Linked DNA regions of Marinomonas mediterranea MMB-1. The protein of the gene in region 1 interacts with the protein of each later gene in a pairwise test. Links are inferred from orthologs where the notes say so. Each region holds a gene or a part of one and is shown in the gene's direction. Other genes may lie near its edges. The genes, in order: recO and recR.

Region 1 (11,537 bases):
CGTTTAGATCAGTGTGAGTGAGTGTCGATGAGACACTCGATGCGCTTTTTTCCATGGGAAAAGAACTCCAAGACTGTGTCAGCTTTTTCCCCCAAACGTCGGTCCACGCTAAACCTGAAATACAGAAAAAAACCAGAAGTAATGCAATCCAAACACCCGTAACAGAATGCAGCTCCTTCCAAAAGCCTCTGCCTTTTTTGGATTGAATCTTAAGTCCGTTGAGAAGTGTGTTTTTACCCGTTGGCCACCAAAGGTATATACCACTAATGATAAGAAGGATTGTGAAGCTGACTGCAATTTCAATCATCCAGTCCCCAGTTAACCCCATCATAAAGGTACCGTGTGTATCGTCTGCCCAAGCATACAGTGAGTGTGTGATGCTTAGGTCTCCCAGTACTTTACCTTTATAGGGATCAACGAATACGGAGAGCGCTTCGCCGTCTTTGATGACTTGAAAGCGGGTTGCTTCGTTTGTGTCTTTAGGGAGGTAGAAACGTTTTACCCAGCTATCAGGGTAAGCGGATTGCACCAACAGTTTTTGATCCTCGAATGAGATGGAAGTACTTGCATTACTTTCTACATAATAGAGGTCTTGATTTTGCCAGCGTTCGATAAAGGGAGAATACAACATAATCAGACCCGTGATTGCGAGCATGATCAAGAAGGGAACCGAGTATAAGCCAGCATAAAAGTGCCAGCGCCACATAGACATATAGAAGGACTTTGTCGTTTTCATAATTTGCCAAAAATAAGATTAAAAGTGTACTGAGCCATAGAAACCTAATGGGTAGGATCCTCGGGGCACATTGGGGCCTGCTAATTGAAAAAATACAGTTAGCAAGCTTAAGCATTTAATTAGGTATTGATGGAGGAAAGTCACTGCCCGCGTGTGGCCATGAAAACGGCTATGGCAATTAGCTTCAACGGCCATTCGTTCCTATGAAAAATAGATTTCCATAAAAACGATTTCCATGAAGAAAACAACTGCGACATTGCATGTCGGACGAGTGATGTTCCTAGGCGCTTATGGTCGGCGGAGCTCGAGCGAAGTAAGGGCGTCGTGCCTTGTTTTGTGGAAGAGATAAGGGGTCTGAAAAGTAATTGACCGACGAATATGAGACAACGGGTACGAAGACGGATTGGAGTGTGTTTAAGGCAAATTGAACACAAACACAGCCTTTGCCTGTATGGTTAGATTGGATCTGAGGCGTATCTGCCCCAGTTTGATCGTAGACCGTAATCGTTTGGACGCCGAGCACCGTACACAGCTGTATTTGGCGTGCACCCGACTCACCCACACCATTGATAAAAGGTATGGCGAAGTAGGCTAACCAAGAGATGAGTACGAGTGGGTAGAATTGACGCATTAAGACCAAAGTTGTTAATACAAAGTTTTAAAATAGTGGCGCTGTAACGATAAAACGATGCGAACTATACCTAAGGTGACTGCGATGGTTCAAATACAAATATAAATATAAGGTGGGATAAGGCGGGCAGTAGAGCATCGCTCGAAAGGCTGTAATTTTTTGCATGTTTTCAGTGAATGAATTTCATGACTCAAGTATCTAAATGATTCATGCTCAAATTGTATATTAAGATACAATTCCGGTTCATTCTAAATCGATGAGGTGTTCTGAGAAGACTAAAAGTCTGTTCTTCGCAGAATGAAAAGGGAAGAACGTGAGCTCAATGCAATGAGTGATCCGTTCACTGCCCCCGCAACGGTAAGTACCATATGGAAGTTAGCAAGAAGGCGACCACTGAGCCAATCACAGACGTTGATTTGTTTGGGAAGGTGGCCGACTTAAGGTGTTATTTATTTCGCCTTAGTAGGCAATTCGATTGTCAATGCTGTACTGAGTCCGGAGACCTGCCTTATCACTCATTCATTAAGTCTTACGGGGCGTAAGATAGGAGAAAATTGTATGCATATTGAACCGGGTTTGGTTAACGAAGCGAAAATCGTATTAAGTTACGCGACGGCAGTTGGCGCGTTCGGGTATTTAGGTAAAGAAGCTTGGCTTTCGATAAAAGAGCGTGGTGCAGTATCGGTTGCTGCTCGTTCGCTGTTAGCCACGTTACTTGTATTCTGCTTTTTTGAAGTGCTGCCGCATCAAGCGGTGGGGGCTTCTGAGGTTCACTTAATTTTAGGCTCAACACTGTTTTTAATATTAGGCTCTGTGCCAGCTGCTATTGGTTTGGCAATGGGCTTGTTGATACAAGGTGTATTCTTCGCTCAGTTTGACCTTCCCCAATATGGGATGAATGTCACTACCTTGCTTGTGCCATTATTTGCAATGGCGGCGATCTCCAGTAAAGTCATTAATCGAGAGACTGCTTATGTCGACATTAAGTACGCACAAGCGTTGCGACTTTCGTTGACTTATCAAGGCGGAATCATTGCTTGGGTGGCATTTTGGGCATTTTATGGTCAAGGCTTTGGTGTTGGGAATTTGTCTTCGGTAGCAAGTTTCAGCGTTGCGTATTTATCCGTTGTACTGATTGAGCCAGTTGTCGATTTGGCGATTTTAGCCGCAGCGAAAACAGCGTCTAAATTTAAAGACTCATCGTTACTGAACACTCGACTGTTTAACGCGTAGAGGTTTTAATGCTTAGACATCCAGCCTCAAATAAGCCTGTTTAGCTTAATTACATGGATCTTGAGCAGCGGTTGGAGCTGTTCAAGATCCATGTATTCCTCATTTCACCATAGGAAATTTAGTGTTTTCTATGGTATTCAACTCTAAATTTGCTCTATATCAAGTCTGACTCAGGTTGGCGCACGTACTTCTTGTTATCCATGTGAATTAGTCTAAAACTAAAGCATCATTTGATAAAAGAGGAGGTTGGAAATGTCAGATCTTGTGGAAAATGCCAGACGACAAACCATTCGTTCTATTAAAAACGAGCTTAAAAAGTGGCGATCTGAATTGAGTGAGCAAACTGAAGAGCGTTTAGTCCTAGAACACTATTTTGACCTTCGAAGTGATATCCCCTTTTTGGCTCCCATTGTCAAAGATGAACAGCATCCTATGGCAAGCGGCATTGAGTCATTACTCGAATCTTTTAGAAATGTATTGGCTTATTCATATCGGCTTGGCGGCCTTAATGTTTCGTTGGTGTCCTATCAAAGGAAGCTCATGAGTGTGGTTCTTGAAGCTCGACAGAATTTTAAAGAATCGCTATCTACTCTCTGAGAACAGAGGGCCTAGTTCCTTTGAATATAGAACCCTTTCTGTGTAAGGAGCTGTATAACGCTGTTTGGGCCGCTAAGGTGCAGCGCTCCCACAACGACGAAGGTGGTGGTTGGCAGGGTGTTCGGCTGATTAAGGTAGATGCCAATGATGTCTGCCATATGCTGGTTTCTGTCGTCCAGTAGGGAGGTCATCATGGGCGCTACACTGGGAGTCTTTTCAACGTCGCTGTAAACAAACTGGTACAACTCATCATCTTTTCCTCCGCGCCACAGACTCGTCATCGTTGGTAAATACGACTCATCGTGCAAATCATCTAGACTTATGGTTAAGGCGGCAAGCTGTGCGTCAAAGGGGACATCCGCGATGGCGGATATTTGATCATTTAGCGATTCTAATTCTAAGATCGGCATATTTTGAGCTTTCGCTTGAGTCAAAAAGTAGTTGTCTACCCCAAAAGCGACGTCGTAGCCTGACTCTTTGATTTGGTATTGTGTCAGATTCTCGATCAACATCCAGGGTCTTGTTTTTAGCAGCCTTGTATACGGTGTATTCGTTAGCGCACTGATTTCTTTTAATTGAGCTAGGTGTTTTGTAGATAAAAACTGATCCAAGCTGCGGCCTTCTTTTAGCCACATTTTTGATTGAACGAGCTGTTGAGCTTCGTAAGGATCTATTTCGTTTGGGTCCAATTCAACAGCAAGGCGTTGCGATTGTTTAAATGCGTTGAGTAAATTAGGTGGCAGCGGGTAAAAATCCTTAGACAAAGCGTGAATGGAACCCGCAATAAATACCGTATTTCGCTGGTATTGAGCTTTCCACAAAAAAGCTTTGTACTCTGCCGAAAACGCAGAAAAACTGAAAAAGCATAGGTTTAATAAAGCCATTAGCTTGAAAATAGAGTGCATCGAACGCATTAAACTATCCATGATCCTGACTTGTATTATTTTGGGAGGTTTGAATACCACTTCCCAATTAAGATAGAGGTTATCCCCGAAGGTTGTGGATAACCCTATTGGTGACTCATTAATAACTCTCTACAAGCTAGATAGGACGTGCGTTTTAGGGGGGATGATTATTTCTTCCCCACACGTCGATTAACTTGTAATAATAATCTGGAGCTAAACATGTTTACTGGTATTGTTCAAGGGGTTGCGACGGTTCTTGCAAGTAAAAGCAACGGTCGAAATAAAAAATTGGACATTCATTTTCCGGGTGGATCCATGCTCAATCAGCAGTTGGGCGCCAGTGTTGCAGTTAATGGGGTCTGTTTAACGGTTGCAGAGATTCAGCAAAACGTTTTGTCTTTTGATGTTATTGATACGACATTGGCATTGACGAACATTGGCGAGCTTGAGTCGAAGGATTTAGTCAACTTTGAGCGGGCGGCGCGAATGGGAGACGAGATTGGCGGACATGTTATGTCGGGTCATATTTTGACAACGGTCATAGTGTCTAACGTAGAAAAGATCGAAGAAAGCGTACACATTCGTTTTGCCGTTGCACAAGATGACATTGATGCTCGTCGTTATTTGTTCGATAAAGGCTATGTCGGCTTGAATGGTTCTAGTCTCACGATATCGGCTATCGGTGATGATTGGATAGAGGTTTCACTTATACCCGAAACGTTGCGCTTAACAACCTTTGGAGCCTTGCAAAAAGGTGATCGCGTGAACCTTGAAGTTGATGCGCACACTCAGTCTACTGTTGATACAGTCGAGCGCGTGTTAAAGCAGCGGGGCATTGTTTTACCCTAAATATATTTAAAAGTAAGGTGTCAATTCTTATATCAGGCGAGCCCACGGAGAACCAAGTCGCGTCGTTGGAAATTTCTTATGTCTCTCTTACGTTCATCGAATGAAGGGTTCGCCTTAAATAAATGGTTTATCTATGTGATTTTGGGTAGAATGCTCGCCAAATTCTGTCTTGAGCCTGTTAATAAGTCTTTTCTTTCGTGATGCGGTTAGTTAGCACTGTGGAGAACTGAGAGGCTTTATTAACAGGTATTCTTCTATGGACAGACGTCCAAAAGTTTAAAGTTTATTTCGTGTGAGTAAAACGTGTCGTCAGAAAATTTAAAGCACATACGCAATTTCTCGATAATTGCACACATTGATCATGGTAAGTCTACCTTAGCAGATCGATTCATTCAGAACTGTGAGGGTCTTAGTGAACGTGAGATGGAAGCTCAAGTGTTGGACTCAATGGACATTGAGCGTGAGCGTGGCATTACGATTAAAGCGCAAAGTGTGACGCTGGATTACCATGCAAAAGACGGTAATACCTATCAATTGAACTTTATCGATACGCCGGGGCACGTCGACTTCTCATATGAAGTGTCCCGCTCTCTCGCAGCATGTGAAGGTGCTCTGCTCGTTGTGGACGCCGCTCAAGGTGTCGAAGCGCAATCCGTTGCCAATTGCTATACCGCCATTGAGCAAGGTCTAGAAGTAATGCCAGTCCTTAATAAGATTGACTTACCTCAGGCTGAGCCAGAAAGAGTATGCGGTGAAATTGAAGAAATTATTGGTATTGATGCCATGGATGCCGTGACGTGTTCTGCAAAAACAGGCATGGGCGTTGATGATGTTCTTGAGCGTTTGGTTGCAACCGTACCCCCACCAGAGGGTGATACTGAAGCGCCATTGCAGGCTTTGATTATCGATTCTTGGTTTGATAACTACCTAGGGGTTGTTTCCTTGGTTCGTATTAAACAAGGGACGCTGAGTAAGAAAGACAAGATCTTCATCAAGTCGACCAAGCAAACCTTCCCAGTCGATAATGTTGGAATATTCACACCAAAGCGCAAAGAAACAGGTGTATTGAGGGCTGGTGAAGTTGGCTATGTTGTCGCGGGTATTAAAGATATACATGGTGCTCCTGTTGGTGACACCATTACTCATATCGCGACACAAAACGTTGAGCAGTTAGACGGCTTTCAAAAGGTAAAACCTCAAGTGTACGCTGGTCTATTCCCGGTTAGTTCAGATGACTATGAAGATTTCCGTGTCGCACTTGAAAAGCTAACTCTGAACGATGCTTCGTTATTTTTTGAGCCAGAGTCATCTGATGCGCTTGGTTTTGGTTTCCGTTGTGGCTTCCTTGGTATGCTGCATATGGAGATTATTCAGGAGCGTTTAGAGCGTGAATATGATCTAGACCTTATTACTACTGCGCCAACCGTAATTTATGAAATTGAACTTGCAGATGGCACTGTGGTCAATGTAGACAGTCCGTCAAAAATGCCGGATCCAGGTTCTATTCGAGAAATGCGTGAGCCAATTGTTGAGGCGAATATTCTTGTTCCGCAAGATTATTTAGGTTCAGTCATTACATTATGTGTTGAAAAGCGTGGCATACAGAAAGACATGCAATACGTAGGGAGTCAGGTTCAGTTGCGCTATCACTTGCCTATGAACGAGGTTGTGATGGACTTCTTTGACCGACTTAAGTCGGCGAGTCGCGGTTTCGCTTCTCTAGACTACGGTTTCCATCACTTTGAGTCTGCGCCGCTTTGTCGTTTAGATATATTAATCAATGGCGATCGAGTCGATGCACTGGCGTTGATCATGCACAAAGATAACGTTCAATACAAAGGACGTGCTCTATGTGAAAAAATGAAAGAATTGATTCCGCGTCAGATGTTTGACGTTGCCATTCAAGGTGCGGTAGGTGCAAAAGTGATTGCGCGTACGACCGTAAAAGCATTGCGTAAGAATGTAACGGCGAAATGTTACGGTGGTGACGTGAGTCGTAAGAAAAAGCTTCTTCAGAAACAAAAAGAAGGTAAGAAGCGTATGAAGCAGGTTGGTAACGTTGAAGTTCCACAGTCTGCCTTCTTAGCGGCTCTAAAAGTAGATTAGTGTACTATGTCTTTATTAGAGAGCTTGATTTGATCAAGCTCTAGTTGGAGAAGTTTAATGGCATTTGATTTTGAGTTGATACTAGCAGCTGCTTTTATCATTACTGGCATTGCATGGGGAATTGATCGTGTTGTTTACCACCCCAAACGTAAGCAATTGTTGGTTGAAATGGACCCAGAAGCGGTTGCGAACCTAGATTCAAATGCAAAGCTAAGACTTGCAGACACACCTAAGGTGTTGTTGGAAGTTAAATCCTACTTTGTTATCGTCGCGGTGATCTTTGGTTTGCGCTCTTTTGTTATCGAGCCTTTCCAAATTCCCTCAGGATCCATGTTGCCGACGTTAAAAATTGGCGACTTTATTCTCGTAAATAAGTTTGAATACGGTGTGCGTTTACCGGTTTTAAATACTACGATTATTCCTACTAATGAACCAAAACGTGGTGATGTGGTTGTCTTTAAATACCCTGTTGATCCAAGCTTAAACTTTATAAAACGTTTAGTTGGATTGCCTGGTGATAAAATTAGCTACCACAATAAGCGCTTAATGATTAATGGTAAGTTAGTGGATCAAAGTTTGCTTGAAGAATTGCCATACTCGTTTAATCCAAATAAAGAGCCAGTAAAACTCTTTGATGAAAATTTGGATGGGGTTAATCACGCTACCTATAACAGTTACCGCTGGGACAAACGTCTAGAAGGTGATTGGGTCGTACCTGAAGGTCACTACTTTATGATGGGCGACAATCGGGATAATAGTTCGGACAGTCGTGTATGGGGCTTTGTTCCGGAAGAAAACCTGAAAGGTCGAGCTTTTTATGTATGGATGCATTGGAGTTCGTGGTTCAGTATCCCGAGCTTTAAAAATAACGGTTTAATAAAATAATTTTGGAGACATTTTGAGTTCACTGTATCAAAAGCTTTGTCGGCGCATAGGCTACTTTTTCGCTGATTTGGGCTTGCTAGAACTGGCATTAACGCATCGCAGTTATGGCGGAAAGAACAACGAACGCTTAGAGTTTTTAGGTGATTCGATATTAAATTACGTTATTGCGGAAGACCTTTTTCACCGCTTCCCAAAAGCAAAGGAAGGAGAGTTAAGTCGACTACGAGCCTCTTTGGTGAAGGGAGATACTCTTGCTGAGCTAGCTCGTGAATTTCAGTTGGGCGACTTTTTGAAATTGGGTGCGGGCGAGCTTAAAAGTGGTGGATTTAGACGAGACTCCATTTTGGCGGATACGGTTGAAGGTATTATTGGTGCCATGTATCTGGATGCTGGAATGGACACCTGTAAGAATCAGATACTAGAGTGGTATAAAACGCGTTTGGATGCGACTTCTCTTAATGTGGTTACGAAAGATGCGAAAACTCGATTGCAGGAGTACTTGCAAGCTCGAAAGCATGGCTTACCTCAATACGAAGTGGTAAACATCGATGGAGAGCCGCACGATCAAACTTTCTTTGTTCATTGTCATATTGAAATTTTTGATCAAGCAGTCGAAGGCAAAGGAAACAGTCGTAGAATAGCCGAGCAAAATGCAGCGGCTGAGGCACTAAGTCAATTGGAAAAACCAAATGCATAATGAAGACTCGTTTCAAGAAAATGATAACCAAGAAGACCTAGTCCAAGATAGCGCAGCTCAAGAACACGCTGAGTATGAAGGCGTTTCTGGGGAAAACAGTGGCCAAGAAGAGGATTATCAAGAAATCACTCATTGTGGTTTTGTTGCGATTGTGGGTCGTCCAAATGTGGGTAAGTCGACGTTGATGAACCACATTCTAGGGCAGAAGCTTTCAATTACATCTCGTAAACCTCAGACGACACGCGATCAAATTTTAGGTGTTAAAACGGAAGGCTCGATCCAAACGATTTATGTTGATACACCTGGGTTGCATTTAGGTCAACAGAAAGCCATTAACCGCTTTATGAATAAAACGGCGACTGCCGCTCTGAAAGATGTTGATGTGGTTCTATTTGTCATTGATGCTGAGCGTTGGACTGATGAAGATGAGTCTGTATTGCAAAAAGTGCAGTACGCTCAATGTCCCGTTGTGTTGGTGGTTAACAAGGTAGATAACCTTGATGAGAAAGATGAGCTTTTACCTAAGCTAGCGGCGTTGTCTGAAAAAATGGAATTTGCTCAGATTGTGCCTATTTCAGCGTTACGAAACAAAAACTTAGATCGCCTGGAAAATCTCGTAGAAAGCTACATTCCTGAAGGTACTCAGTACTACCCAGAAGATCAGATTACGAACAGAAGCTCTCGCTTTTTGGCTGCGGAGATTGTGCGAGAGAAGATCACTCGACAGCTCGGTCAGGAAGTACCTTATGAGGTTGCTGTTCAAATTGAAGAATTCGTTTACGAGGAAAATGCCATTCACATCAGTGCGCTGATATTAGTTGAGCGTAACGGCCAGAAGCGAATTTTGATCGGCGATAAAGGCGAAAAAATTAAGCTGATTGGACGCGAAGCTCGCATCGATATGGAAAACCTATTTCAGCACAAGGTTATGCTGAATACTTGGGTTAAAGTACGTTCTGGTTGGTCTGATGACGAACGAGCACTAGCAAGTCTTGGTTACCAAGACAGCTAGTGGTTGTGACGAGGTAGAATATGGTTGCTCGTGGATATGTGATACATACTCGCACATTCCAAGAGAATAAGGTCTTAATAGACATATTGACAGCAGAGGCGGGGCTCCTACGTACCGTTCTCCGAGTTAGTAAAAAAGAGGCTCAGGTGCTACCTGGGCCTTTTTTGCGTTATGAGCTTGAGGTAAGTGGTCGAGGAGAGCTGAAAACCCTTAAATCGATTGAGGGGGTTGGAGCCGCGTTTCGCTTTGAGGGGTTGTACCTGTATAGCGCAATGTATATTCACGAAATTCTTGAAAAGGTGGTGCCATTGAATTTACCACTTGAAAATTTATTTGCTCTATACGAATGGTTGATCAATGGTTTTAATGATCAATTGCCCATTGCCCCCGTGCTTCGCCGATTTGAAGCTGGGTTGTTCGATGAAGTTGGGATGAGCATTAATATGGGGTCTACAGCGACAGGACAACTCTTGTCGCCTCAACAAGTGTATCAGTTCATTCCGAGGTTTGGCCTTAAACCGTATCATGGGGAGCAGCTCAAAAGAGTGCCTAGTTTGTTTGTAAGGGGAGACCTTGCTGCGGCTTATGCCAGTGGCGATTGGGCGAACCGAAAAGTACTTGATATGGCAAAAGTGCTCCACCGAGAGTGGCTTGTTTATTTACTTAATGGTCGTGATTTACAGGCGAGAAAGTTGTTGCCTAGTCATGAATACAGCGGCGAAAAAATTGGCTTGGTACCTTTATTTCGGTAATCTGAGTTCTTCATTACATACGGTAGATGTTTTTATAAATGATTATTGGTATTGGTACTGACATTGTTGAAATTGCTCGTATCAGGGACTCTTATGATCGCCTCGGTGATCGGTTTGCTAAACGAATTCTGACAGACAGTGAATTTGAACGTTTGAAGAGCTTTGAAAGTGATGCGATCGCATCTGCATTTTTAGCGAAACGTTTTGCCGCAAAAGAAGCGGCAGTAAAGGCATTAGGAACTGGAATTGGTCGTGGTGTGAGCTTTCAGCATTTTAATGTAAAGAATCTAGAGTCTGGTCAGCCGATCTTAGAGGTGAATGATGAGATTTGTGCTCGTTTTGATCAAGCGATCACTTGGCACCTAAGTCTGACAGACGAGCGAGAGTACGCACAAGCGTTTGTTATTCTTGAGGCCACTTAATGAGCGGGGCTATATCAATTAACGCATCGATACTGTCTGTAAAGTCTTCAAGTACGCCTTCCACGTCATCAAATTGAAGTTCTTTCAAATGCGTTTCTAGAAAACCAGCGTGTTTGGATAGCTCGATTGCACCAGTGTATTTGGAGCCGCCGTGCAATCTATGTACAACGTGGATTAACTTGGCGAGATCTTTTTCTTCAAAGTGATGTAAAATAAGTTTTTTGTCGGCCTCAAGTGTGTTGAGCAACATATCAAACATATCTTTTGCAATTACACTTTTGCCGTTGGCTATGCTTAGCGCTTTGTCTATATCGAACAAAGCCACGACTTTTTCATCGGCTAGATCTTGGTAGCTCTTTTTCGATTGGCACCATTGAGTAATGGTTTCCAACAGAATGTCTTCATTTACAGGCTTGGTTAGGTAAGCGTTCATGCCGCTCGACACAATTTGTTTTTGTTCTGAGCCAAGTGCATGTGCGGTTAAGGCGACGATAGGAGTGTGGACGTAGTTGGTTAGTTTTCGAAGGCGCTGAGTCGCTTCCATACCATCCATTTCTGGCATTTGTATGTCCATTAAAATCAAGTCGTATTGCGTTTCCTTCGCCATTTCAATCGCTTGCTTACCACTGTAGGCTAAATCAACTTGAAGGCCGTGAGGTTCTAGCCAGTGACCCAGAAGCTGCAAGTTAATTTGCGTGTCATCGACAGCCAA
Region 2 (11,442 bases), 1.3 Mb from region 1 along the record:
TTCCTGCGGCATCTGAGCGTTATGCTGATTGTGCGCGAGCGATGGGTGTGGCGTCTCAACAAGACAGTGACGAAGCTGCAAATGCTAAGTTAGTTGCTGAGCTTAAAGCGTTAAATGAAGAGCTGAAGGTTCCAACTCCTGAAGAGTTTGGTATCGATAAAGAACACTTCATGTCTCTTTTGGATACGATGGCAGAGCAAGCTTTAGCATCAGGTTCGCCTAATAACAATCCTCGTGTTCCAAGTGCTGAGGAAGTTATTGAGTTATACAAAGAGCTTTGGGCATAAATTATAAAATGGCGATATGAAACACACTTTTTAGATGTGTTATATCGTCAAACACTTTAAATATAAAACAAGAAAACGAGTGATATAAACCTATCATCTCCTTGAATTCTGATCTGAGGAAAACGAAATGAGCACAGTTGGACAACTTATTAACGGCGAAATTTTCATTGAAGGAACTCGTCAACAGGATGTGTACAATCCGTCAACAGGCGCGGTAACTAAGCAGGTAGACCTTGCTTCTAAAAAAACGGTTGAAGAAGCTATCACTGTAGCTCAAGCGGCTTACCCAGCGTGGCGAAATACTCCACCAATCAAACGTGCTCGTATCATGTTCAAGTTTAAAGCGTTGCTAGAAGAGCACGCTGACACTATCTGTAAAATGATTGGTGAAGAACACGGTAAAATCAGCCATGACGCTGCGGGTGAGTTGCAACGTGGTATTGAAAACGTTGAGTACGCATGTGGCGCTCCAGAGTTGCTAAAAGGCGAACACAGCAAAAATGTTGGTCCTAACATTGATTCTTGGAGTGAGTTCCAACCTCTAGGTGTTGTTGCCGGTATTACTCCATTTAACTTCCCAGCAATGGTGCCACTGTGGATGTTCCCTATGGCATTGGTATGCGGTAACTGTTTCATTCTTAAGCCGTCTGAACGTGATCCAAGCTCAACGCTTTTCATCGCTCAACTGTTGAAAGAAGCAGGCCTACCTGACGGCGTTATGAATGTTGTTAATGGTGATAAAGAAGCAGTTGATACATTGTTAAATGATGATCGTATCAAAGGGGTTAGCTTTGTTGGTTCAACGCCTATCGCTGAATACATTTACACGACAGCTAATGCTAATGGTAAGCGTTGCCAAGCTCTAGGTGGTGCGAAAAACCACGCTATCGTAATGCCTGATGCCGATATGGATAACGCTGTTAACCAATTAGTAGGTGCTGCATTTGGTTCATCCGGCGAACGTTGTATGGCTCTATCTGTCGCTGTTACAGTTGGCGATGCAGCAGGTGATGCTTTAATTGAGAAGATGCAAGCGGCTATGCAAGGCCTAAACGTTGGTCCATACTCTGATGCAAACAATGACTTTGGACCAGTAATCACTAAGGCTCACCAAGAAAAAGTTATTGGTTACATCGACAGTGCTGAGCAGCAAGGTTCAACCATTGTTGTTGATGGGCGTAATGCGAAAGTTGAAGGCTATGAAGATGGTTTCTTTGTTGGTGCAACGTTGATCGACAATGTAAACACTGATATGACAAGTTACAAAGAAGAGATCTTTGGTCCTGTTCTTCAAGTTGTTCGTGTTCAAACGATGCAAGAAGCGATGGATCTTATTGATGCTCACGAATACGGTAACGGTACTTGTATCTTTACACGTGACGGTGAAGCTGCTCGTTACTTCTCTGACAATATCCAAGTGGGTATGGTTGGTATCAACGTACCATTACCTGTACCTGTTGCTTACCATAGCTTTGGTGGGTGGAAGCGTTCATTATTTGGTGATCTGCATGCTTACGGTCCTGATGCAGTTCGTTTCTACACTAAACGTAAAACTGTGACTCAGCGTTGGCCTTCTGCTGGTATTCGTGAAGGCGTTGAGTTCTCAATGCCTACTATGAAGTAAAAGAGTTTAGCTAAGGACAGCAAAAATGTTAGCCTCTGAAAGCCATAGCCCTTATTAAGGGTTATGGCTTTATTTTATGTGAATTGTAAATTATAAATATAATGGTTAAAAAATTATAAAAATAAATATATGTAATACATGGCCATAAAAAGTCTATTAAGTTCAACTTCAGCTTATGTTTACTGAAATATGAAGTTTTGACACACCATTTAATAGCAAACATTGGAATATATGTTGAGATTACAAACATGAAGAAAAGACTGCCACCACTTAACTGGCTACGCTCCTTTGAAGCTTCTGCACGCCACCTCAATTTCACTCAAGCTGCTAATGAACTCAACCTTACACAAGCTGCAATTAGTCAACAGGTCAAAAGTCTAGAGTCGCAACTCGGTACAACTCTTTTTAAACGATTGCCGCGAGGGTTGGCATTAACCGATGCGGGTATGGCTTATATGCCTGCCATCCATGATTCCGTTGAAAGACTTACTGCTGTCACCGATGAATTATTCGGCCAAGGTCAGAGTCGGCAGGTTACAATCAGAGTTAGCTTAGTCTTTTTTACTACTTGGTTAGCACCCAAATTGCCGTTGTTTTATGAGCAACATCCGGATGTAAAAATTCGCTTCACAAGCAATATTTGGCAAGAGGAAAAGCAAAAGGACACCGACTTAGGCATTCGTTACGGTCAGGGAGTATGGCCTGACGTAAAAGCTGAGCGTTTAACTTGGGACGAACTGTTTCCTGTCTGCAGTCCCGATCTTTTAAGGGAATATGTTCAGACGACATCAGAACAAATGCTACCCTCACTAGAAGAAGTACTACCCAATCATACGTTGTTACATGTACTCGGTTACAAAGAGGGGTGGGGGTACTGGTTGAACCAAACGAGTACAGATTACACAGACAATGGTAAGGGTATTCAATTTGATACGTTAATTTCCGCATTAGAAATGGCAAAACTAGGCCAAGGTTTTGCTTTAGGTCGTACATCTGTTGTAAAAGACATGATTGAAAATGGTACTCTTATTGCACCTTTTGAAAAAACACTTGAGACTTCGGAAGCCTTTTTCTTAACCTACCCAACGCATCAATATCTTAGCCCAGGTGCAGAAGTTTTTAAGCAGTGGATTCTGGATGAATCACAAAAACAGAAAGCTCAAAAATTGATATAAAGCAAAATGATAGGTAAAAGCCAGCAGATTTTTGGCTTTTACCTACTGAGGCTTAAACAGTTCATTGGCAATATAATTTGTTCTTTTCCTCTCGTTATCTTGATGAACGTTGTCGTATCTATGCTCTGAATTCTATTCTTAAGTGCGATGCTCTTTGTTAAAATCGCTAAAGATACTTTTGATTATTTGGGGCGCCAGCAAGGCTTTTTATACAGGTTTTTTGTGTCCTGATCGTAAGTGGTTGTGGATTTAGGTTTTGGCTCAGAACTTTGAATTTTATACTTTTTTCGCCAAAAACTTTTACCGAGCGTTAAATGAATAGTTTCGAAATGTTGGCATGTCCCGTACAATACGATTTTTGTTGTATTTCTTCTAAGGCATCATGAGCTATCAAGTACTGGCACGTAAGTGGCGCCCGCAAACCTTCCTCGAAATGGCAGGGCAAGATCACGTCTTGCAGGCATTGGTCAATGCATTGCGTCAACAGCGTTTGCATCACGCCTATTTGTTCACTGGAACTCGCGGAGTAGGTAAAACAACCATCGCCCGCATTTTTGCGAAAAGTTTAAATTGTGAGACGAATGGCATCTCTCCGGAGCCTTGCGGCACTTGTTCTAGCTGTACTGAAATTGCTGAGGGTCGATTTGTTGATTTGATCGAAGTCGATGCGGCCTCTCGTACCAAAGTTGAAGATACGCGTGAGTTGCTTGAAAACGTACAATACGCGCCAACAAGAGGCCGATTTAAAGTGTACCTGATCGATGAGGTACACATGTTGTCGACGCACTCTTTCAATGCGCTTTTGAAAACGCTGGAAGAGCCACCCGAACACGTTAAGTTTCTGCTGGCGACGACAGACCCTCAAAAACTGCCTGTTACTATCTTATCTCGCTGTTTGCAGTTTAATCTTAAAAACATGTCAGCCCAGCGGGTCGTTGATTATTTGCACACTGTGTTGAATGCCGAAAACGTCGGTTATGATCAAGCCGCTCTCTGGCAAATTGGTCAGGCTGCAAACGGAAGTATGCGAGATGCGTTGAGTTTGACGGATCAAGCGATCGCATTTGGTGACGGCCAGATTACCGAGACAGGCGTAACGTCCATGCTTGGTCTGGTGAATCAAAGTCAGATTATTTCGTTGTTGGAAGTCGTTGCTGACAGAAATGCCGCACTGACGTTACAAAAGATCAATGAACTGGCTGACTATCAACCTGATTTTGCGGCGATTTGCGCGTCTTTACTCGATACCTTGCATCGCGTCGCGGTTGAACAGCAGGTGCCTGGTGTGCTTGTAGATCAACTCGGGGATTTAGAACGAATCCAGCACATTGCTAGAACCGTCATGCCGGAAGATGTTCAGGTAATGTACCAAAGCCTAATGGTAGGGCGTCGAGATCTTCATTTGGCTCACAGTCCCAAAGCCGGTTTTGAAATGTTGATGTTGCGTATGATTGCCTTTAGGCCGCAATTGGGTATGACAGTCAGTCACGATACGCCACCAACTGTCTCAGTATCCTCTTCACCAGCTTCGTCTACATCGCCTGTTTCAGAGCCATCCGTGTCTGCACCAGAGTCTGCATCACAGCCTACCGCGTCAATGGAGTCTACTGACTCGTCGGTGAGTCAGTACGGTGATGAGATAAACACAGGAGCGGTTCCGCCAAAAAAGCCGGAAGCGCAACCAAATGATTCTACGTTAGCTAATACCGTTTCGACTCAACAGCCAGTTGATAGCGCTGAAGTGGTTGTTAGCACAGATGCTGCGCCTAGCTATGAAACGACCGCGAGTAAAATCAGCATTGCTAACGAAACGGCTGCCGTAGCGATTAAAGCTGACGTGGCGGAAGAAGTAGAAAACGAAGTCGAAAAAGAAAAACGCCTACAAAGAAATGTGGCGGAAAAAAGCGTTGTAGAAGAGCGCATCGCAGAAAATAAAGAGCTTGATCATCAAGATACGCCACCGTGGGAAGAAAGTGTCGCGTCGGCACAGGTTGATGTCGCAACCGAAAGCGCGCCTTCACTAAATGAATCTGCGCACGCTGAGTCAAATATTCCAGCACCTCAAGAAGAACATACATATACTGAAGACGTCCCAGCAGTCTCCGATAACGCGTCTGCGGCGGTAAATGCCACAGACTCTGTGAAAGAGCATGATGGCGCGGCTCGAATGCGAGAAGTGAGTGAGCTTTTGTCACAGGCTCCTGTCGAAGAGCCCGATGACGAGGATGAAGACGAAGCGGAAGAACGTGCCATTGCTGAAACGGTTGATCCGTTTAATCCAGCGGCCGATTTGGTCGATAATATTGGTGTCTCCGACTCGCATAACGCTGATCAAGAAGAAAGCGCATCGGCGGAACAAAACAGTCAGCAAAAAACATCCAAAGTGGATTCAGTCACGCAACCTGCGCTTGGAATGCCACTACCGTCTATTGCTCACTTTAGTGAGACGACGATGCAAATTTGGTGGTTGATTGCACCAAGGTTGCCACTGACTGGATTGGTGTACAATATTGCAATGAATTCCTCTTTGATTTCGGCATCGGAACAAGGATTGCGTTTGCAAGTGCCGTTGGAATACGGGCACATGCTCAATCAAAGTCGATACGAACAAATACAATCTTCTCTGTCTGACTTTTTTAATATGCCCGTGCCGCTCATCATTGATACGGTGGAAGAGGTAGAAGGTGTAACAGCGGAAGAATTTGCTGCGAGTAAACGAGCAGAAGCGCTCCAAGCTGCAATAAATCATTTAAACAGCCACCCCGTCGTGCAAGCAATAAGCAATGCCTTTGGGGGGCAATTAATCTACGACACAGTAAAAGTAAAAGCTTAATTGGAGAAAAACACTATGTTTAAAGGTGGAATGGGCAACATGATGCGTCAAGCGCAGAAAATGCAGGAGAACATCCAAAAGGCCCAAGACGAAATGGCAAACATGGAAGTAGAAGGTCAGGCGGGTGCTGGTCTTGTTAAGGTTGTTATGACAGGTCGTCACGATGTTAAACGTGTTTCTATCGATGATTCTTTGATGGAAGACGATAAAGAGATGTTGGAAGATTTGGTTGCTGCTGCACTAAACGACGCAGTACGTAATATTGAATCGACTCAGAAAGCAAAAATGGACGCAGCGACGGAAGGCATGTCTCTTCCACCAGGCTTCAAAATGCCGTTCTAGGATACGACTTTGTTTAGTCCTCTTATCAAAGAACTGATGGAATCGCTTAGGTGCCTACCCGGAGTAGGCCCTAAATCTGCTCAAAAAATGGCGCTCTATTTGTTAGAGCGCGACAGTCAAGGAGCAGATAGATTAGCCAATGCACTTCGCGACGCGCTGGACAAAGTCGGGCGCTGCGCAACCTGTCGAACATTGACCGAAGATACAGAATGCTCTATCTGTCTGGATCAAGCACGCGATGGCACTAGGTTGTGTATTGTCGAAACGCCAGCAGATGTTATCGCAATGGAAAATGCTGGCTCATTCGATGGTCGATATTTTGTTTTATTAGGTCACTTGTCTCCAATAGATGGGATAGGGCCTGAAGAGCTTGGTTTAGATCGACTGGAAAATTTAGTCCGTAACACGGACGTTGAGGAAGTCATTATAGCGACGAACTCAACAATAGAAGGTGAAGCAACGAGCCACTACATCTCTGAGTTGCTGAAACCATTAAATATTGAACTAAGCCGCCTTGCTCAGGGAGTGCCAATGGGTGGTGAGCTGGAATATGTCGATGGCAATACATTGGCACTGGCGTTGAAAGGGCGAAAGAAACTTTAGTATGACAATAGTAGATCAGAGTTATGACATTGTTTGGGTGGAGACCGACGCCGAGTTGGCCTCTTGGTGTGAGTACTGGTCTACTCTGAATGTCATTGCCGTTGATACCGAGTTTTTACGCCGCACAACGTATTATCCGATAACGGGGTTAATACAAATAAGTGAAGGCGAAAAAGCGGTATTAATTGACCCTCAAACCATTACCGAATGGGCGCCATTAAAAGACTTAATGGTTAACCTTGATGTTATGAAGGTATTCCATGCCTGTTCTGAAGACCTTGATGTGTTTGATCGTCTTCTTGGCGTATTGCCAACGCCTTTTTACGATACTCAGATAGGTGAGGCGTACGCAAACGGCCAATGGTCGGTCAGTTACGTTAAGTTAATACAAGCGTATCTCAGTATTGAAGTCGCAAAAGACGAAACGCGTTCTGATTGGACCGTGCGTCCTTTGACGGAGGCGCAAAAACGTTACGCGGCTTTAGATGTGGTTTATTTGGCGAAGGTGTACCCTCAACAGATTGAAATGCTACAAAAGAAAAATATGTTGGATTGGGCGCTTGAAGATTGCGACACGTTAAAGTGGCAATACATGCAAAACGGCGATCCAGAGCAGAACTGGAGCAATGTTAAAGCGGCGTGGAGACTGAGTCCAAAGAGTTTAACCTTGCTTCGAATGTTGTTTATATGGCGTGAAGAACAAGCAAAATCAGAGGATGTGCCCAAGGGGCAGGTGCTCAAAGATCGCAGCTTGTGGGCCATCGCTAAATTTATGCCAGATCACCACAAAGCGATCTCTAAAACCGAAGATCTGACGGGTAAGCAGCACCGATTGTATGGCGATACTATTTTAGAGAAAGTAAAAGTGATTAAGTCGCTATCGGAAGATGAATATCAACTCATGCTACCGATGCCCTTACCATCGCAGGCTGGTGAGCTGTCAAAATCCATCAAGAGTTATATAAGAAAGCGTTCCGAAGAGTTGGGTGTTGCGCCAGAAGCGGTCATGAAACGGAAATTGTTAGACCCCATCGTCCGCCACTTATATGAGGGTGGTGAATTGGATTGGTCAAATCCAGCGATGGTAGGGTGGCGTAAAGACACGATAATTGAGCCAATTTTGAGCAATTTTGGTGAGCAATCCTCTAACTGATTAGTGAATTAAATATGAGCAGAATAATCATCGAAATATTTCGTTCTTCAAAAAAAGACGAAATGTATTTATATGTCGAAAAGTCAAAAGGATTGACGGAAATACCAGAAGCTTTGATGGAGCGCTTTGGCAAAGGCATCAGTGCAATGACGATGCTTCTCACAGAAGAGAGCAAGTTGGCACGTGCTGATGCGAGTGCAGTAATGAAAGCAATTCAAGAGCAAGGTTTTTATCTACAGTTGCCGCCAGTTCGCGATGACTATTTGCTGGATCTATATAAGACGCCAACGGAGGCGGCTTATTAATGATTGCTAAGCGTTACGAACCCTTTTGGAAGACAACCACGCTTGAGGACATGGAATCAGATCAATGGGAATCTATTTGTGACGGATGTGGCAAGTGCTGTCTTCAAAAGCTGCAAGACGATGAGACAGATGAGGTGTATTACACGGATTTGTCGTGTCATCAGCTTGATATTGCTAAATGCCAGTGCAAAGTGTACGAGACAAGAGAGCTGCTAGTGGAATCGTGTTTGACGCTGAAGGTAGAAGACATTCCAGAATTCCACTGGTTGCCTGATACATGCAGCTATCGTGTGCTGTCAGAGACGGGCGACTTGCCGAACTGGCACCCGTTGGTTGTTGGCGACGATAAAGAAATGCAACGCCAAGGGCTAAAAGTCTCTCATTACGCGGTAAGCGAATCCAAAGTGGACGAGGAAGACTGGGATACTCATATTATTCGCTGGGTTCATGGTATGCCTGAATCCTACGATCCTTTTTAAATTCGTGGCATCATGCGAGAAAAGCGTTAACTCAGATACACTAACCTAATAACCCAATGGGAGAAGCTTTCGCTATATTGTAGTGAAAGCCTCATACGCAAGGAGTAGAGAGTGATTCTTAGAATGCAATCTTTGTTATGTGGAGCATTACTTCTCGTATGTTCTATTGTATTTCCCAAAGCGTTTGCTGACACACAATTTCGTATTATTGTTGACGCGTCAGGCAGTATGGTTATTAGTGACCCTGATAAGCTTACATCCGAAGCGCTAAAACTGATATCCAATCTCGCGCCTGAAGAGCATGCCACGTTAGGCGTTTGGCTATTCGGAGAAGAGCCTCGTGTACTTCTACCGGAAGCGCCAATCAATAAAGAAACCAAAGCAAAGCTCGCCAGTTACGTTGACAACTATGTCACGCAAGACCTCAAAACCGATCTAGAATCCATTATTGAACTGCTTCTAAAAACACCTGATACACCCTCACTAAGCGATGGTTTTGACCGTCATTGGATATTGGTGACGGATGGTATGGTGGACGTGAGTCTGGACAAAGACGTTAACGAAGCCTCTCGTCGTAGGATTATGACGACGTTAACGGAAGCGTTGGAAAAGCGCGGTATTCATTTGCACACTGTCTCAATGACGGGCTATACAGATGAAGACATGCTTAAGCAGCTTGCGGTGAAGACCAATGCTTCTCATACGGAAGTGGCATCACCAGAAGAGTTGTTAGATACGTTTGATCGTATTTTTGCTCAAGCAGATCCAGCTGAAGAGTTACCATTTGAAGGGAATACGTTCTTTATCGATCCATCGATAGATGAGGTCACGCTGCTAGTTTTTCATGAAAGCTCAAACGTTACGCCTCAGTTATTGAAGCCCAATGCTGTGAATGTTCCGCTTGTGTCAAATGGGTCGGTTGCAGTGTCACGTACGCCTTATTACACGTTGGTTACGATTACCTCACCAGAAAGCGGGACTTGGGAAATCAAAAATGTTGATATCGAGAGAAGCTCGATTCGCATCATTACGTCTTTGAATGCGCAAGCAACAAAGATCTCGCCCGTTGTTTTTGTTAATGAGCCTGTTTTTTCAACGGTGGGATTGTTTGAAAGTAATAACCTAATTAAAGATCCGAAAGTATTGGATCTTATGGACGTTACTCAAGAGTTATCGTTAATCACGGGCGACAGTCGTCAAATTTTAGAAAAACAGCCAATGATTCAGGCTGCGAGTCAGTTTAAAAACAAGGTTGAAAAACTGACAACTGAAGGCAACTACTCGATAGCGAGCAAGGTTGATGGACAAACCTTCACCCGTAAATTAACACAGTATTTTTCAGTCTTCCCAGCGATTAAGTTCGAGTCGGCGAATAGAGGGGAGAATTTCGTTGCTTTTAGTGCGACACCAACGAATTTACGATTAAACACGCTTCGCAGTAACGTTAAGCTTGAGTTGGCTTATAAAAACGGAACGACGGAAGTGCAAGAAATGCCGTTCGTTGGTCAAGGATATTGGGAGAAAGTGTTCCCCATCGACCCTGAAAGCGTGATTAGGGCTAAAGCGAAACTGATTGGTATTACGCAAACGGGTATACGTTTTGAGTACGAATCCGAGCCTTGGACTGTTGAACGTAAAGCAGCGGGTGACGTAACGCTTTCAAAAGGCGATCAAGTGCTTTCAACAGAGGCGCTCACCGCTTTAGCGACGACAAATAGAGAGGTTATGCCAGTTGTTGTAGCACCACAAATTACCATCGTGGCAGAAGAAGACGTCGAAACTGAACCTGACGTTACTGAAGCGGCTGAAACGGACGCTAACGCAGAACCAGAAGTCGCAGACTCATTGCCTGAAACACCGCCAGAAGAAGTCGCGACGTTTGGTATGGGAGATTGGTTATTGTATGGCGGGTTGAACTTGTTGGCTGTCATACTGATTGGCGGAGGTTACTTTGTTTACCGCCGTATTAAACGTAATAAGCAAAATACAGAAGAGATTGAAGTAGAAGACGATGTGTGAGTTATTGGGCATGAGTGCCAATGTGCCAACCGATATATGTTTTAGCTTTTCGGGTTTGAGAGCAAGAGGTGGTCGCACTGGCCCGCATAAGGACGGATGGGGAATGGCCATGTATCGCGACCGTCAGGTGTGGTCGATTCATGATCCTAGGCCCAGTGCGGATTCCGATATGGCGGAAGTCATGAGTCAAACGTCTTTAAAATGTGACATCGTTATTAGCCATATCAGACAAGCCAACGTTGGTAACGTTTGCCTGCCTAATACGCATCCTTTTAGTCGTATGTTATGGGGTGAAACCTGGGTGTATGCGCATAATGGGCAACTTGAAGGGTCAGATAAGCTCGCGTTAGACCACTATCATCCGATTGGCTCGACGGATTCCGAACGAGCGTTTTGTTGGATCTTGGGGCGGCTGGCCGCTCGTTATGGAGATCAGCGCCCGAGCTTAGAGGTGTTATCCAGCTTTTTGTATGAGCTTACCAGCGGCCTCAAGCAAAAGGGTGTGTTTAACATGATGCTGTCTGATGGTGATTCTCTTTTTTGTTACTGCACAACAAAGCTTCATTGGATAACACGCAGGGCGCCCTTTAAGAAAGCGACGTTGTCCGATGAGGACGTCAGC

Evidence for each region.
Region 2: the proteins of recO (region 1) and recR interact in binary tests that used the Escherichia coli proteins (3 or more experiments, as listed by UniProt). The link is inferred for Marinomonas mediterranea MMB-1 from one-to-one orthologs.

The regions. Positions count from the first base shown.
Region 1 is NC_015276.1:1,242,801-1,254,337, forward strand. What follows is about bases 8,655-11,537. They hold recO (DNA repair protein RecO), read left to right. Parts: upstream 8,655-9,671; coding sequence 9,672-10,403; downstream 10,404-11,537. Other genes in these bases: era (GTPase Era), read left to right, coding at 8,655-9,651; acpS (holo-ACP synthase), read left to right, coding at 10,442-10,825; MARME_RS05650 (response regulator), read right to left, coding at 10,806-11,537. Also shown: MARME_RS05595 (PepSY-associated TM helix domain-containing protein), read right to left, coding at 1-736; MARME_RS22055 (hypothetical protein), read right to left, coding at 1,017-1,367; MARME_RS05600 (energy-coupling factor ABC transporter permease), read left to right, coding at 1,926-2,600; MARME_RS05605 (hypothetical protein), read left to right, coding at 2,853-3,197; MARME_RS05610 (TraB/GumN family protein), read right to left, coding at 3,209-4,111; MARME_RS05615 (riboflavin synthase), read left to right, coding at 4,322-4,951; lepA (translation elongation factor 4), read left to right, coding at 5,255-7,057; lepB (signal peptidase I), read left to right, coding at 7,115-7,942; rnc (ribonuclease III), read left to right, coding at 7,956-8,639; more of era, read left to right, coding at 8,632-8,654. UniProt on the Escherichia coli protein: Involved in DNA repair and RecF pathway recombination.
Region 2 is NC_015276.1:2,577,159-2,588,600, reverse strand. Bases 5,280-8,067 are described here. They hold recR (recombination mediator RecR), read left to right. Parts: upstream 5,280-6,270; coding sequence 6,271-6,864; downstream 6,865-8,067. Other genes in these bases: MARME_RS11785 (YcgL domain-containing protein), read left to right, coding at 8,032-8,067; rnd (ribonuclease D), read left to right, coding at 6,866-8,017; MARME_RS11800 (YbaB/EbfC family nucleoid-associated protein), read left to right, coding at 5,935-6,261; dnaX (DNA polymerase III subunit gamma/tau), read left to right, coding at 5,280-5,919. In the rest of the region: MARME_RS11820 (iron-containing alcohol dehydrogenase), read left to right, coding at 1-287; MARME_RS11815 (CoA-acylating methylmalonate-semialdehyde dehydrogenase), read left to right, coding at 415-1,911; MARME_RS11810 (LysR substrate-binding domain-containing protein), read left to right, coding at 2,160-3,086; more of dnaX, read left to right, coding at 3,469-5,279; more of MARME_RS11785, read left to right, coding at 8,068-8,322; MARME_RS11780 (YcgN family cysteine cluster protein), read left to right, coding at 8,322-8,801; MARME_RS11775 (VWA domain-containing protein), read left to right, coding at 8,913-10,820; MARME_RS11770 (class II glutamine amidotransferase), read left to right, coding at 10,813-11,442. UniProt on the Escherichia coli protein: May play a role in DNA repair. It seems to be involved in an RecBC-independent recombinational process of DNA repair. It may act with RecF and RecO.